2 regions of the Flintibacter sp. HCN-6482 genome follow, and region 2 is predicted to be linked to the other one. Evidence: predicted binding sites of a transcription regulator. Region 2 holds the regulator's gene; the other holds the start of a gene.
What was found. The regulator Rex, encoded in region 2, represses fermentation and respiration genes when NADH is low (regulators of the CRP and FNR family bind a similar motif). The targets are predictions, from matches to a motif close to ATTGTTAANNNNTTAACAAT.
Positions count from the first base shown of each region.

Region 1: the regulator Rex is predicted to act here: its motif matches at 3,780-3,799, upstream of WKS99_RS13030 (acyl-CoA dehydrogenase).

Region 1 is NZ_JBBKBK010000005.1:86,974-94,817, reverse strand. It holds gene WKS99_RS13045 (XAC2610-related protein) at 1-260, shown strand, start outside; gene WKS99_RS13040 (hypothetical protein) at 304-2,310, shown strand; gene WKS99_RS13035 (3-hydroxyacyl-CoA dehydrogenase family protein) at 2,559-3,398, shown strand; gene WKS99_RS13030 (acyl-CoA dehydrogenase) at 3,929-5,074, shown strand; gene acrB (acryloyl-CoA reductase electron transfer subunit gamma) at 5,093-5,893, shown strand; gene acrA (acryloyl-CoA reductase electron transfer subunit beta) at 5,913-7,025, shown strand; gene WKS99_RS13015 (hypothetical protein) at 7,167-7,595, shown strand.
Region 2 is NZ_JBBKBK010000002.1:785,815-793,658, reverse strand. It holds gene WKS99_RS08925 (DUF2812 domain-containing protein) at 1-250, opposite strand, end outside; gene WKS99_RS08920 (PadR family transcriptional regulator) at 360-671, opposite strand; gene WKS99_RS08915 (sigma-E processing peptidase SpoIIGA) at 885-1,766, shown strand; gene sigE (RNA polymerase sporulation sigma factor SigE) at 1,763-2,491, shown strand; gene WKS99_RS08905 (alanine/glycine:cation symporter family protein) at 2,693-4,147, shown strand; gene WKS99_RS08900 (redox-sensing transcriptional repressor Rex) at 4,319-4,987, shown strand; gene WKS99_RS08895 (S-layer homology domain-containing protein) at 4,984-6,090, shown strand; gene WKS99_RS08890 (hypothetical protein) at 6,183-6,338, shown strand; gene rsxC (electron transport complex subunit RsxC) at 6,779-7,844, shown strand, end outside.

The sequences.
Region 1 (7,844 bases), on a different contig from region 2:
CCCTGGATCTCCGGGATGTGAATTTTGACGGCTTCACAGACCTGGGCCTTCCCTGGGACACCACCCACAACGATGTCCACCTCTGGTACCTGTGGGATCCGGCGGCCGGACAGTTCCGGTATTCCTTCGCCCTCCAAGGGGATCTGACTATCGATGCGGAGCGGCATCTGCTGATCGAAACCCGCTGGGAGGAGGGCCCCCACACCTATTCCTTCAATGCCCGGGGCCAGATCTGCTGGCAGGGGCCGTATGAGATGTGACTGCCGCCCCTTTTTGCTCCAGGACAAAAGGAGGTATATTCAGATGAAAAAAATTCCCCGCTCCCCCTTCGCCACCCGGCTGTCCGGGTCGGCCAGGGAGATCGAGCTGCGAATCCGCAGCATCTTCCAGTGGAAAAAACAGCGCCCGCCCCTGGCCCTTTTCCTTCTCATGCTGGTCATCGGCCTGCTGTGCGGCAATCTGGTGTCCTGCCAGAGCAGTCCGGCAGGCGTTCCGGAGGATCCCCCCGCCCAGAGCGGCGAGGCGTGGAGCACCCGGTCCGTTCTGGACGCCCTGTCCCAGTGCTTCGACGCCGCAGAGTCGTTCCCCGACGGCATGGAGCGAGAGCTGCTGGATACCGTCGGCACCGGCGAGGATGTCACTCTGGCCGCGGCCCATTTTTACGACCGCTATCCCCGCTACTCCCTGGTCATCGGCATGGTGGACCGGGCGGGGCAGGTGGTCGGAACGCCCTTTGAGGTCCGGGGCTCCGGTGGTCGGCCCTATGTGGCCGCCTTTGTAAAGGACGGGGTGGAGTACCTGCTCTACACTGGAAGCAGTGCGCACCAGGCATACAGCAGCGGCCAGGCCGGGGTCATCCGTCTGGACGGAGGCGACTTCTCCTGGGTGTGGCCGGTGGAGGGGGACATCCGGGATGAAAGCTCCCAAGCTTACCGGGACTACAACGCCTATTGGGAGGAAAAAAAGCCCCTGATGGCCCCTGGCGGCGTAGATATTTTTACGGAAAACCAAGACTACGGCTCCTATGAGGGCTCCCCCGTCCAGTGGGTCCCCCACCACAATGAAACCTTCTGGTATACTGCCGAACAGGACCTGCCCATTGGCGTCTACTATCAGAGCCGGGGATGGTTGGAGGAATTTACCCGGCATGAACGGAACCCCTGGAACGCCTTGAACACCTCTGCCCTGTGGCAGATCGTATCCCTAGCCCCGGCGGACGGGGTGTACCGGGACAGAAACTATGACGGGGAGGCGGTCTATGAGCTGAAGGCCCGGGCGGACAGCGGAGAGGACCTGTGGTTTGCGGCCTCCCTCCTCTTTGACCACAGCGGGGAGCGTCCCATCCAGGTCCAGGGCTGGCGCATGGGTACAAAGGCGGAGATAGACAGTGCCGGCGGAGGGGCCGATCCGCAGCAGCCGGACGAGGCCCTCTACACCCTGCTCCGGGACTGGTATAACGGCCAATACCCCAACGGCCGGTGGTATTTTGTTTCCGACCAGCCCAGCGCCCCCCGGGAGGGGGACGTCCGACTTGGCCCTGTCACTTATGTCGGGGAGGTCCCCACAGACAGCGGGGCAGCAGCGGTCTACGAGATCGTCATATCCCGTTATACGCTCCACCGTGCAGACGAGAATGACCCCGGCTCCTGGGACTTCTTCTCCGCCGACACCCAGTTCATCGTCCTCCGGCTGGATGGGGAGGGCATACCCACCCAGGTGCTGGGCGTCGCCCCCACGCAGCCCAGCCGCGATATCCAGGCCATCGTCTATGAGGCCCTCTATGGCCTACTCAGCGGTGATGTGACCTTCCTCCGGGACGGCTGGAACACCCCCATCGGCCCGGGGATGGATCTGTCCTTCTCCTGCCTGGACATTGGGAGCATGGAGACGGAGCAGTTGGAGGACTACGAACCCATCTACCACGATGGGGACTACTGGTACCGGGTCTCCGCCAACTACCCCACGGGCACCTTTACCGCCCTGTGCTATCACAGCGCGGCAGACGACGCCGACTCCATCCACACCCTGGAGGCCTCCATGTCCGACCTGTACACCCCCCGGGGCATCCGGGTAGGGGCCAGCCGGGCGGAGGTGCTGGCCGCCTATCCGGAGGCCCTCACCGGCGATTACTGGGGCCAGTATCCGGAGGAGCCGGACCTGCTGGCCTATCTGCCCTGGAGCGGCCACGACCCGGAGCAGGTTTCCGACCTGTCCCAGCTGGAGTTTTCCCAGGGGCTGGGCCCGGCGATCCTGTTTTTCTTTGACGGGGACACCGTGGAGCGCATCGTCCTTACCAATATGTTCAACTGACCGCAGGGCAACAAACGGCAGCTTTCCGGCAAGATATGCAGGTCAAAACTGAAAAAGCTGCATTTTTTCAGGGCTTTGCCCAATTACACGGAAAAAATATTGTTTAAAATATTCCCCCCCTTTCCTCTTGCGTTTGCACAAAAAAACAGGTATACTGAGGTCCATAAGAGCGGGGCCGGGTTTCCCCGGCCGACCCCCGCCAGCGGATCTGGCACCATTTCACTTATTTTAATTAGGAGGAACACAGTATGAAAGTCGCATTGTTCGGCGCCGGCACTATGGGCCGGGGCATCGCCCAGGTCTTTGCCGCCAAGGGCCACACCGTCCTGATGTACGCCAGCAGCCCCGCCTCCGCCCAGCGCCACAAGGATACCTTGGGCAAGTCCCTGGCCAAGCGGGTCGAAAAGGGCAAGATGGCTCAGGAGGCTATGGATGCCCTGATGGCCAACGTTCTGATCCCCCAGACCCATGAGGAGGCCGCCGATGCCGATCTGGTCATTGAGTGCGTCAAGGAGGAGATGGCCACCAAGAAGGAGCTTCTGAACGAGCTGGACGGCTTCTGCAAGCCCGAAACTGTCTTTGCCTCCAACACCTCCTCTCTGTCCATCACCGAGATGGGCAACGGCCTGAAGCACCCCGTCATCGGAATGCACTTCTTCAACCCCGTGCCCTCCATGAAGCTGGTGGAGATCATCCGCGGAGCCAACACCACCCAGGAGACCTTTGATTTCATTTACAAGCTGTCCCAGGACATCGGCAAGGACCCCGTCGAGGTGGCCGAGGCCCCCGGCTTTGTGGTCAACAAGATCCTGATCCCCATGATCAACGAGGCCATCGGCCTGGTTGAGACCGGCGTCGCCTCTGTGGCCGACATCGACAAGGCCATGCAGCTGGGCGCCAATCATCCGATGGGCCCCCTGGCTCTGGGCGACTTCATCGGTCTGGACGTGTGTCTGGCCATTATGGACACCCTGTTTGCCGAAACCGGCGACCCCAAGTACCGCCCCGCCCTTCTGCTGAAGAAGATGGTCCGCGGCGGCCTGCTGGGCAAGAAGTCCGGCAAGGGCTTCTACGATTACAGCAAGTAAATCGCCCCATCCAGCTGCCCCCTCCCAAGCCGGAGGGGGCAGTTTTATATGTCAAAAAAAGAGCGGCACTTCGGGCCTTCTTTTCCGGAGGCACCTTCTCCGCCCCCCAATCCAGCCGGACCACGGGCCGGCCCCCCGGCGCCCTGAAAGGGCAGCGAAATCGCAGCCGGTCAACATACGCCAATCTTTTAGGCAACTTCCGCATATTTTCCCGTTTCCGACAAATCCGATATGGAAAAACTGTTAAATTTGCCAGATATGTCCCCCTTGCTTTACCCCTGAAAAACAGCTATAATCTGGGTTGTAAGTGGATTTTAGCCGTGTTTGATATGGTTCGCAACGCCAGGATTCTTTCCTGTGTTGCGCTTTTTTCCGGTTTTTATTGTTAAATTTCTAACAATATTCGTCAAACGCGGCGTCCCGACCATGTATCGTCTGCCCCCGGGGCCGGCTCTCTCCGGTCAAGAAAGGCGCGCCTCCCGGGCGTTTAAGGATGATTGCAAAGTAATTTAAACTAGGAGGACTAAAAAATGGATTTTCATCTGTCGAAAGAACAAGAGATGGTCCGCAAGATGTACCGCGAGTTCGCCGAGAACGAGGTCAAGCCCTTGGCTGAGGAAATCGACGAGGAAGAGCGCTTCCCTATGGAAACCGTAGAGAAGATGGGCAAGCTGGGCATGCTGGGCATCTACTTCCCCAAGGAGTACGGCGGAGCCGGCGGCGATGTGCTGTCCTACGCCATGTGCGTTGAGGAGCTGGCCAAGGTGTGCGGCACCACTGCCGTCATCGTGTCCGCCCATACCTCTCTGTGTTGCGCCCCCATCTTTGAGCACGGCACTGAGGAGCAGAAGATGAAGTACCTGCCTGACCTGCTCTCCGGCAAGAAGATCGGCGCCTTCGGTCTGACCGAGCCCAACGCCGGTACCGACGCCTCCGGCCAGCAGACCACCGCCGTAAAGAATGAGAACGGCGACTATGTGCTCAACGGCTCCAAGTGCTTCATCACCAACGGCACCGTAGCCGAAACTCTGGTGGTCTTCGCTATGACCGACAAGACTCTGGGCAACCACGGCATCTCCGCCTTCATCGTGGAGAAGAACTTCCCCGGCTTCTCTGTGGGCAAGCACGAGAAGAAGATGGGTATCCGCGGCTCCTCCACCTGCGACCTGATCTTTGAGGACTGCGTCGTGCCCAAGGAGAACCTGCTGGGCAAGGAGGGCCAGGGCTTCAAGATCGCCATGCAGACCCTGGACGGCGGCCGTATCGGCATCGCCGCGCAGGCTCTGGGCCTGGGCGAGGGCGCTGTGAACGAGGCTGTCAAGTACACCCAGGAGCGCGTGCAGTTCAAGAAGCGTCTGTCCCAGTTCCAGAACACCCAGTTCCAGCTGGCCGATATGCACACCCGGATGCAGGCCGCTCAGTACCTGGTGTACGCCGCCGCCGTGAAGAAGCAGAACCACGAGCCCTACGGCATGGATTCCGCTATGGCCAAGCTGTTCGCCGCTGAGGCCGCTTCCGACGTGACCCGCCGCGCCGTCCAGCTGTTCGGCGGCTACGGCTACACCCGTGAGTACCCCGTGGAGCGCATGATGCGCGACGCCAAGATCACCGAGATCTACGAGGGTACTTCCGAGGTCCAGCGCATGGTCATCTCCCGTGCTCTGGGTGTGAAATAAGTTAGGAGGCAGATCGAAATGAAAATCATTGTTTGTGTCAAGCAGGTCCCCGATACCTCCGGTAAGGTGGCCGTCAATCCCGATGGTACTCTGAACCGCGCCTCCATGGCCGCTATCACCAACCCCGACGACCTGAACGCCGTCGAGGCCGCTCTGACTTTGAAGGAGCAGACCGGAGCCGAGGTCGTGATCGTCTCTATGGGTCCTCCTCCCGCCGAGTCCATGCTGCGTGAGGTCATGGCCCGCGGCGCTGACCGCGCCGTTCTGGTGTCCGCCCGTGAGTTCGGCGGCTCCGATACCTACGCCACCTCCCAGATCCTGGCCGCCGCCATCAACAAGATCGGCGTCGAGGACGAGGATATCGTGCTGTGCGGCCGTCAGGCCATCGACGGCGATACCGCCCAGGTCGGCCCCCAGATCGCTGAGAAGCTGCACCTGCCCCAGGTTTCCTACGCCGCCGAGATCACCAAGGAAGGCGACACCATCACCGTCAAGCGGATGCTGGAGGACGGCTATATGACCATCAAGGTCAAGACCCCCTGCCTGATCACCTGCATCAAGGAGCTGAACGCTCCCCGTTACATGAGCGTGGGCGGTATCTATGAGTGCTACTCCAAGCCCTATGAGATCTTTGACTACAACACCCTGAAGGACGATCCCCTCATCGATCCTACCACCATCGGTCTGAAGGGCTCCCCCACCAACATCTTCAAGTCTTTCACTCCCCCTCAGAAGGGCGTGGGCATGATGCTGGAGGGCGCCGACAAGGCCACCTGCGACAAGCTGGCCGGCATTCTGGCCGCCAAGCACCTGATCTGATAGAAGGGAGATTAAGAATATGTCTAACTACAACAGTGCTGCCATCGAAGAATTCAAGGGCGGCGTTTGGGTATTCTGCGAGCAGCGTCAGGGCAAGATGATGCCCACCTCCTTCGAGCTGATCTCCGAGGGCCGCAAGCTGGCCGACGAGCTGGGCGAGAAGCTGTACGGCCTTCTGCTGGGCCACGAGATCGAGGGTATCGCCAAGGAGCTGGGCGGCTACGGCGCTGACGGCGTGTATGTCTGCGACCACCCCCTGCTGGCCAACTACACCACTGACGGCTACACCAAGGTCATCTGCGACGTGATCCAGGAGTACAAGCCTGAGGTCATGCTGATCGGCGCCACCAACATCGGCCGCGATCTGGGTCCCCGCTGCGCCGCCCGTCTGCACACCGGTCTGTGCGCCGACTGTACTCACCTGGACATCGACGTGCCCAAGTACAAGGACTTCCTGCGCTCCGCCTCCACTCTGGCTCCTGCCATGATCGACTCCATCCCCGAGGATGACCGCAACCTGAAGATGACCCGTCCCGCTTTCGGCGGTCACCTGATGGCCACCATCATCTGCCCCCGCTTCCGTCCCGCTATGGCCACCGTCCGTCCCGGCGTGATGAAGAAGAACGCCTTTGAACAGGCCAAGGCTGACGCCTGCGAGATCATCAAGCCCAACTTCTCCCTCACCGAGGACGACATGGAAACTCAGGTCGTCGAGGTAGTCAAGGCCGCCAAGAAGCTGGTCGATTTGATCGGCGCCGATGTGGTCGTTTCCGTGGGCCGCGGCATCTCCAAGGATGTTGAGGGCGGCATCAAGCTGGCCGAGGAACTGGCTGAGGTTCTGGGCGGCGTCGTGGGCGGCTCCCGTGCCACCATCGACTCCGGCTGGCTGTCCGCCGACCATCAGGTCGGTCAGACCGGCAAGACCGTTCACCCCAAGATCTATGTGGCTCTGGGCATCTCCGGCGCTATCCAGCACAAGGCCGGTATGCAGGACTCCGAGTGCATCATCGCCGTGAACAAGAACGATACTGCCCCCATCTTCGAGATTGCCGACTACGGCATCTGCGGCGACCTGTTCAAGGTCACCCCCATGCTGATCGAGGCCATCAAGGCTGCCAAGGCCGCCAAGTAAGATCGGCTGTAATCGCATAAAAAAGCCAGTACCCCCCGTCCAACGGACGGGGGGTACTTATTTTATAAGTAGTTTTTTAAAAAAATCCATGCTATACTGTTGATATAATACAGAAACTACTAGGCTTAAAGGAGGCATATCATGAAAATCTATCATAAACCTTCTTTTATGTACGGTCTTACTTTCCTTTTCGCGCTGCCTCTGTTTGCGTTTGGTATCATAAAGGTCCATTGGTGGCAGTGGATCATCACCATCGCATTTGCCACAAAGTTCTTATACACAGGACTTTCTAAATCAGAAAGCGAGTATCAGGAAAATATCGCAAAGAACTATCGGAGCGTGGCCCAGGAGCTTTACGGGAAATATGCAACCATAAAGTTAAATTTCCCTTTGGTCATTTTATGTTCTTTTTATGCTGTCGCTTTGTTCATCAGGTTGGTAGCTAATCTTTTTATTCCTATTTGGATCACTGTTTGTTTCACAATCGTTCTTACTGTTTCTGTCTTTTATAGCCTCAGCCTTGACCATAAAATCAAAGAACATATTGAAAATGGCACAAGTAGAGGATAGAAATGAATTAAACAACACCTCAAAAGCCAATACCCCCCCTAGGGCCAGCCGGTTTCCGGCTGGCCCTTTTTTATACTCCCCCTCATCTGTCTGGGCGGCTTGGCTACCCGTAGGATACTCCGGTGGCACACATCTCCCCCCTCTACACGGCGTAACAAGGTCGTCACCCTCTCTCCATCTTCCATCTCTTCTCTCCATTCTCATTCCCCCCGCACCGTGGCCCGGCCGTGCGCATAGGATAGCTCAGAA
Region 2 (7,844 bases):
AGATGCCCAGATAGCTCCAGCCCGCCGCCCGGAACAGGTCAGTCAACTCCGGGTCCTCCTGGTCTGTCTTGTTGTGGGCGGGCTCCAGATGGAAGCGGAGGGGAGCGGGCTCCTGTCGGGCAAAGAGGGTCAGAGGGCCCGCCGTACAGTCAAACACCAGACCCTTGCCAGCCATTTTTTCCAGCCAGATTTCCAGCGCCGGGATATCATATCCACCCACGGGGCAAAGGCGAAAGACAGTGCCGCTCATGTTCTTCTCCTTTCTGATTCAACCAATATGTCTGCGTACAGGTCCAGCCAGCGCTCCAGCCCTTTGAAGTCGTACAGGCCGCAGGGAAGATGCTTCTTGATGCGCTTATTCATCGTTCTTCCTCCTCTCCGTCCAGAACACAGGCCCGAAGCCGGTCCAGCTCCTCATGATAGGCCTGCCGCCCCTGATCTGTCAGCCGGTAGGTGCGCTTTCGTCCATCGACCTCCGTTTCCTGAATAAAGCCCTCGTCCTGAAATTTAGCCAGCAGGGTATACAGCGTGCCGGGACCCAGCCGTACTCTGCCGCGGGTACGGCGCTCGACAAATTCAGTGATCTCGGTCCCGCACATATCCCGGCGGAGAAATGACATCAGGACATAAAACATGGGTTCGGTCAGAGGGCCTCTTTCCTTACCGGCCACAGTAACATCCCCTCTCAATATTGAAATGCGATATCGACTATCGATATTATATGGGAAAAGAAGAAAAATGTCAATGGGAGAGGGGAGGGAAAGACGGTTTTCCGCAAATTCTTTCAACCGAAATCTGACCGGTTTTTTCCGGTCAAGCACCTATAATAGAGTCTGTCGCCCGCCTTTGGACAGGCGGAACTGGAGAGAGGGGAGCGGTCCGGCGTGACGGTCATCTATGTGGATACCCTGTTTCTGCTCAATGGGATCATTGACTATCTGCTGCTGCTGGCCGCCGCCCGCCTAGCGGGGGAGCCACTGCGTCGGCTGCGCTTCGGAGCGGCGGCCGCTCTGGGTGGAGCCTATGCTGTGGCCATCTTTCTGCCGGGCATGGCGTTTCTGGCAGGTCCCTGGTGTAAGTTGGCCTCCTGCGTTTTGATGCTGGTGGTGGCCTACGGCGGGAGCCGGAGGCTACTCCGCCAGGGGCTCATCTTTGTGGCTCTGGCCTGCGCGTTGGGAGGTGGAGTAGTGGCCATCGGGCTGCTGGACGGCCGGAGCCTGAGTTTGGGGAGCGGAGTGTTTTATTCCTCCCTGGACCTGAAGATGGTGCTCCTCTCTGCTGCGGTCTGCTATGTGGTCCTCACAGCTGTCTTTCAACGAATTGGCAGGCATAATTCCTTGACAGGAGAACTCCTTCAGGCGAAACTGCGGCTTGGGAAACGGACGGCGGAGTTCACCGCCCTGGTGGATACTGGGAATACCCTGACAGACCCGGTGTCGGGACGGCCTGTGATGGTGGCGGAGGGAGACAGTGTGTCCGGTCTGTTTCCAGAGTGCCGCAGGCCGCGGGCGGCCGACCTTATGGATCCAGCCGGTGCTATGGCCAGGCTTGGAACCGGGGAGTGGAAGGGACGTTTTCGCCTGTTACCCTACCGTGCGGTAGGGGTGGACAGAGGACTGCTGTTGGCCTTGAAGGTGGACAGCCTGAATCTGGGTGGAAAGGAGCGTGGGCCGCTTCTGGTGGCCCTGTCCCCCACTCCTGTGTCAGACGGAGGAGGGTACCGGGCTTTGATCGGGCCCCTGGATGGAAAGGACGAGTGCACATGAGCATGAGAGAGATTATTTGGAAACTGCGGGACCGTTTGGAAAGCCTGCTGACTAGTCTGGGGCTGTCCCTGCCCGGCAAGGTGATGTATATAGGGGGGAGCGACACCCTGCCCGCCCCCTTGGAAAGAGAGGCGGAGGCGGAGCTCATCGCCCGGCTGGAGCGGGGAGACCGGGGGGCGAGAGACCTGCTCATTGAGCACAATCTCCGGCTGGTGGCCTATATCGCCCGCCGGTTTGAGAATACCGGCATCAATATTGAGGACCTCATCTCCATTGGGACCATTGGGCTCATTAAGGCGGTGGGCACCTACCAGCCGGCCAAAAGCATCAAATTGGCAACTTATGCCAGCCGCTGCATTGAAAATGAAATCCTGATGTATTTGAGAAAGACAGCGAATCAGAAGACAGAGCTGTCCTTTGACGAGCCCTTGAATACCGACTGGGACGGAAACGAGCTGCTGCTGTCCGACATTCTGGGGACCGATGGGGACCTGGTCATGCGGCCCATCGAGGCGGACGTGGACCGCCAGCTGCTGCGCCAGGCCATGGACCGGCTGGAGCCCCGGGAGAGGCAGATTATTACCATGCGCTTTGGGCTGGACGGCCGCCCAGAGCGGACACAGAAGGAGGTGGCGGACCAGCTGGGCATCTCACAGTCCTATATCTCACGGCTGGAGAAGCGGATCATCGCCCGGCTGAAGAAGGAGATCGTCCGCATGATGTGAGGGCAAACTGTACAGAAGCTGGCTGCTTATCGTTGACCATTTTTATAAATTGTGAAAAACCTCTGGTAAAAGTCGGAGAGATGTGGTATAGTAAGGCCGAGAAATATCCCAGGAGATCTGAGGGGCGGAAGACTTTGATTTCCTGGGATATGTTCTGCTTCGCGCAAATTATGACAGGAAGAGAGAAAGGGAGATGTCGTTATGTATGATGCGTTCGCGGGCTTAATCAGTCAGATCAGCGGTTTCATGTACAGTTACCTGTTGATCGTCATGCTGCTGGGCGTAGGCCTGTACTTCACCTTCCGGAGCAAGTTTGTCCAGCTGCGCCTGCTGCCGGAGTCGATTCGCGTGGTAGGAGAAAAGACGGGGGATCAGCACTCGGTTTCCGCATTTGAGGCGCTGATGGTATCCACAGCCAGCCGCGTGGGTACCGGAAATATTGTAGGTGTGGCCAATGCCATCGCCATCGGCGGCTATGGCGCCGTGTTCTGGATGTGGCTGATCGCCATTGTGGGAGGCGCGACTGCCTTTGTAGAGAGCACGCTGGCCCAGATCTATAAGAAAAAGGACCCGGAGGGCGGCAGCTATGGTGGTCCGTCCTACTACATTCAGGCGGCTCTTAAGAGCCGGGTGCTGGGCGTTGTCTTCGCCATCGCCCTCATCGCCACCTATGCCGGTGGTTTCAATATGCTGGCCTCCTACAACCTGATTAGCAGCTTTACCAGCTATGACTTCTACGCCAGTGCCGGCACCTTTACCCTGGGCGGCAAAGAGTACAGCGTTGTGGCCGTGGTGGGCGGCGTGATCCTGGCCATCCTGGTGGCCATCTGTGTACTGGGCGGCGGCAAGCGGATCGTCAAGGTTACCGGCGTTTTGGTCCCTGTCATGGGTGTGTTGTATATCCTGATGGCCCTGGTGGTCATGGTGATGAATCTGAATATGATCCCCAGTGTCCTGGGCCGCATTTTCAGCGAGGCATTTGATTTCGGAGCCATGTTCGGCGGTGCCGTGGGCTTTGGTTCCTCGGCCATCATGCAGGGCATTAAGCGTGGCCTGTACTCCAACGAGGCCGGTGTGGGTTCCGCCCCCAACGCCGCCGCGGCCGCTGACGTATCCCACCCCGTCAAGCAGGGATTGGTCCAGATGCTGTCCGTCTTTATTGACACCATCCTGGTCTGTACCGCCACGGCCATGATGTGCCTGTGTACCGGCATCGATATCAAGGGCGGACTGGAGGGTGCGCCCCTGGTCCAGGCGTCTCTGGCTACTACCTTCGGCGCGGTAGGCCCCTACTTTATCACCTTTGCGCTGCTGCTCTTCGCTTTCACTACCCTGCTGGGCAACTTGTTCTACTGTGAGGGCTGTTTGAACTACATCGCTAACCGCAAGCTGGGAAGCGTGCCGATGACTGTGTTCCGGCTTATCGCTTGCGGGCTGGTTTTTGTAGGGGCCCAGTTGTCCTTTGGCTTGGTCTGGGACCTGGCCGATGTGCTCATGGGCATTATGGCCATCATCAACCTGCCGGTCATTGTCATTTTGGGCCGTACAGCTATGCGGGCCCTTCAGGACTACATGGAACAGCGCAGGGCGGGCAAGAACCCTGTATTCAAAGCCTCCAGCATCGGCCTGAAGGAAAAAACTGATTTTTGGAACTGAATCTGGCAGGCTTTCTGCCAATAAAAGGCCCAGGGACGACGAATCGTCCCTGGGTCTTTTGAGTCGTAAAAGGATTTGACACAAGGGGGGGCAATCAGGTAAACTATATAAAAACATCATATCCAGTGGCCTCCGCTGTATAGGGGAGGTTGTGCAGATGAGGCGAAAGCTATGAAACGAAATACCCGAGTATCAACGGCGGTGATACGCCGCCTGCCCAGATACTACCGACAGCTCTCAGAGCTTCAGGAGTCCGGCGTTGTCCGGATATCCTCCAATGCCTTAGGGAAATCCATGGGACTGACCGCTTCTCAAATCCGCCAAGATTTGTTCTGCTTCGGTGGTTTTGGGCAGCAGGGCTATGGATATAAGGTGGACAGCCTGAAAGAGGAGATCGGTGATATTTTGGGCATTAATCAGGGCCATACCATTGTGGTGCTGGGGACCGGCAACCTAGGCCGGGCTATCATAGAAAATTTTAAATTTTCCAGTAACGGCTTTCAGCTTTTGGCCGCTTTTGACGTAAATGAGCGGGTGGTGGGGACCAGAATCGCTGGGGTGCCTGTCTATCATGCGGATTCCCTGGAGGCCTTTTTGGGGGAAAACCAAGTGAGCGTAGGCCTGCTGACAGTGCCCATCGCCGCTGCCCAGGAGATGGGGGACCGGCTGGTGGCCGCCGGAGTTCGCGGCATCTGGAATTTTACAAACTATGAGATATCCTGTGTTCGGGATGATGTGGTGGTGGAATCGGTCCATTTTTCTGACAGCCTTTTGGCTCTGAGCTACATGATTACCCAGCGGGAGGATCGGGAGGAAGAGAAGAAGGGGGAGCCACAATGAGAAGGCCTGTGATCGGCCTGCTGTGCGGTGTGATGCTGCTGGGTATGCTGGCCTGCGGCGCTTATGCCCTTTCGGGGGGCGACAGCCTGATCAGCCTCAGCTATCTGACCGGGACTTTTGTGCCAAAGGCTGTGTCTACTGGAAACGAAGCTGCGGAAAAAGCCTTACAGGGCACTTACGAGGAGAGCAAAAAAGGCCTCGATAACCTGCATCAGGGCTATCTGGCGCAACTGGCCGGCGAAGAGAGCGGCGCATACAGCGCCACGCTCCAGGCCAGAGATTGGTCGGATGGCGATGAGATGACACTGACCACTGGGGCTGGAGTCATGTTGATGAACGGAGCCGCCTCCGTTTCTCACGACGGGGCTTTCATAGATGTGACAGACGGAATAGAGCTGGCCTCCGGGGCCCGCCTGACCTCCGGACACCGCTACCTGGTGGGAGAGAATACTGTGGCCAGTGTAACGGTCCTGTCCGGGGCGGCCCAGTTGGGGCTCCAGGGCGTCTATGCCCTGGAAGACGGCAGAGAGGATCCGACGCCCTTCTATGATGTGTGCCAGACGGATTGGTACTACGCTCCCGTAGATTATGTGTACCGAAACACACTGTTTTCTGGGATGGACGAGCACCACTTTGGACCGAGTTCAGCTATGAACCGAGCTATGCTGATGACGGTGCTCTACCAGATGGCTGGAGCGCCGAAAGAGGAACTGGAGCGCGCCAGTGTCACCTTTGCCGACGTGCCGGAGAGTGCCTGGTATGCCCCTTATGTGAAGTGGGGCGCGGAGCAGGGAATTACAGCTGGAACAGGAGCAGACACCTTCAGCCCGGAGCAGCAAGTGACCCGCCAGCAGGTGGCGGCGCTGCTGTACAGCTTCACCACGAGTTACCTTGGGCTGGAAGCGGCTGAGGGGGCCGACCTGTCCGGGTATCAGGACCTGGGGCAGGCCAGCGACTGGGCTCATAATGCCCTGTCCTGGGCTGTGGCGGAGGGAATCATCAGCAGTTCTTCTGCCGACAGCCTGACGCTCAGTCCACAAAAGAGCGCTAACCGGGCTGAAGTGGCCACGATGCTGCGTGCCTTCGCGGAAAAAATTATCTGACATAGGCAGAACCCATCCGCCCCCTCCGCATATGATGAGATTGAGAGCGGCAAACAGCCCCTCTCAGAACTTCATATCAGGAGGTACTTCAAATGGGGTGCTGCAATAACGGTTGGGGCGGCGGAGGCTGCCTGTGGATCATCATTCTGATCATCATCCTGTTCTGCTGCGGCGGCTGGGGCAATAGCTGTGGCTGCAACAATGGCTGTGGCTGTAACAATAACAACGGCTGCGGCTGTGGCTGCTGACCAGGCGATCCAGATTGATCGGGAGGCGCGGACCTGAGAGGGCCCGCGCCTTTTTTATGGTCAACGCGGACAAGCCTGTGCCTGGGGTGCGGCTATGGAAGAGAAGGAAATGCCGGTGGGGTGAAATCCTTTGGGAGAGGGGGAAGAATGCTCGGGAAACAGGTCGTTTTTTTCGAAATCAATCTTGCAATTTTTCCATAAAAGGTGTATGATAAAGCCCGCAAGCAGAACCGACGGACTTGTTTTACAGGAGAAACGGGGTCCGGCGGGTTTTGTCGTGCGTCCGCTGAACTCGGACGCCGCGGGGCATGGGTATGATAGAGGGGCGGGGTCCCCCAGTGGTTTCCAGTTCCTGTCAGGAGGGAAGAGGGGGACCGTATAAAATGCGTGTCCAGGCTCCACAGTTCCAGCGATTGCAGTATAGGGAGGTCGAAATCTGAATGAGTAAATTTCTCAAACGTTCCGCGCAAGGTGCGGGAGTCCCTCATGAAAAAAGGACTTCCAACCTTGAAACGGTAGTGATGCCGCTGCCGTCTAAGATCGTTCTGTCCATGGGACAGCACATTGGCGCTCCGGCTGCCCCCGCCGTGGCCAAGGGCGATCAGGTGTATGTAGGTACCGTGGTAGGCAAGGCCGGAGGCTTCGTGTCCAGCGACATCCACTCCGGCGTATCCGGCACCGTGGACAGCATCGTCACCATTACCGCTCCCAATGGCGCGGCCCAGACCGCCGTGGTCATCATTCCAGACGGGGAGCAGAAGGTGGACCCCGCCGTGGCGCCCCCGGTGGTGACAGACCTAAAGTCTTTCCAGGACGCCATCCGGGCCAGTGGCCTGGTTGGACTGGGCGGAGCCGGCTTCCCCACTGCGGTCAAGCTGGCGCCTAAGAATCTGGATGAGATCGACACTCTGGTGATCAATGGCGCTGAGTGTGAGCCGTACATCACTTCTGACAACCGCTGCCTGATCGAGGACACCCACTTCATCCTGGGCGGTATCAAGGCAGTCATGAAGTATCTGGATATCAAAAAGTGCATCATCGGCATCGAGGGCAATAAGCCCCAGGCAATCGCTAAGATGAAGGATGCCATTGATATGCCCGGTGTCGAGGTCAAGGAGCTGCCCTGCCGCTATCCCCAGGGCGCTGAGAAAGTCCTGATTGAGAATTGCACCGGACGGGAAGTTCCCTTCCCCGGCCTGCCCTCTGACGTGGGGGTTATCGTCATGAACGTTACCTCTGTGGCCTTTGTGGGCAAGTATCTGGAGACCGGCATGCCTCTGGTCACCAAGCGCCTCACGGTGGACGGCGACATCGTCAAAGAGCCCAAGAACGTCGAGGTCATCATCGGCACTCCTGTCCAGGAGCTGCTGGATTTCTGCGGCGGCTTTACCGACGAGCCCGGCAAGGTGCTCTATGGTGGCCCTATGATGGGCAACTGCATCGCTGATCTGTCCCAGCCGGTCCTGAAAAACAACAACGCTGTTCTGGCCTTCTCCAAGAAGTGGG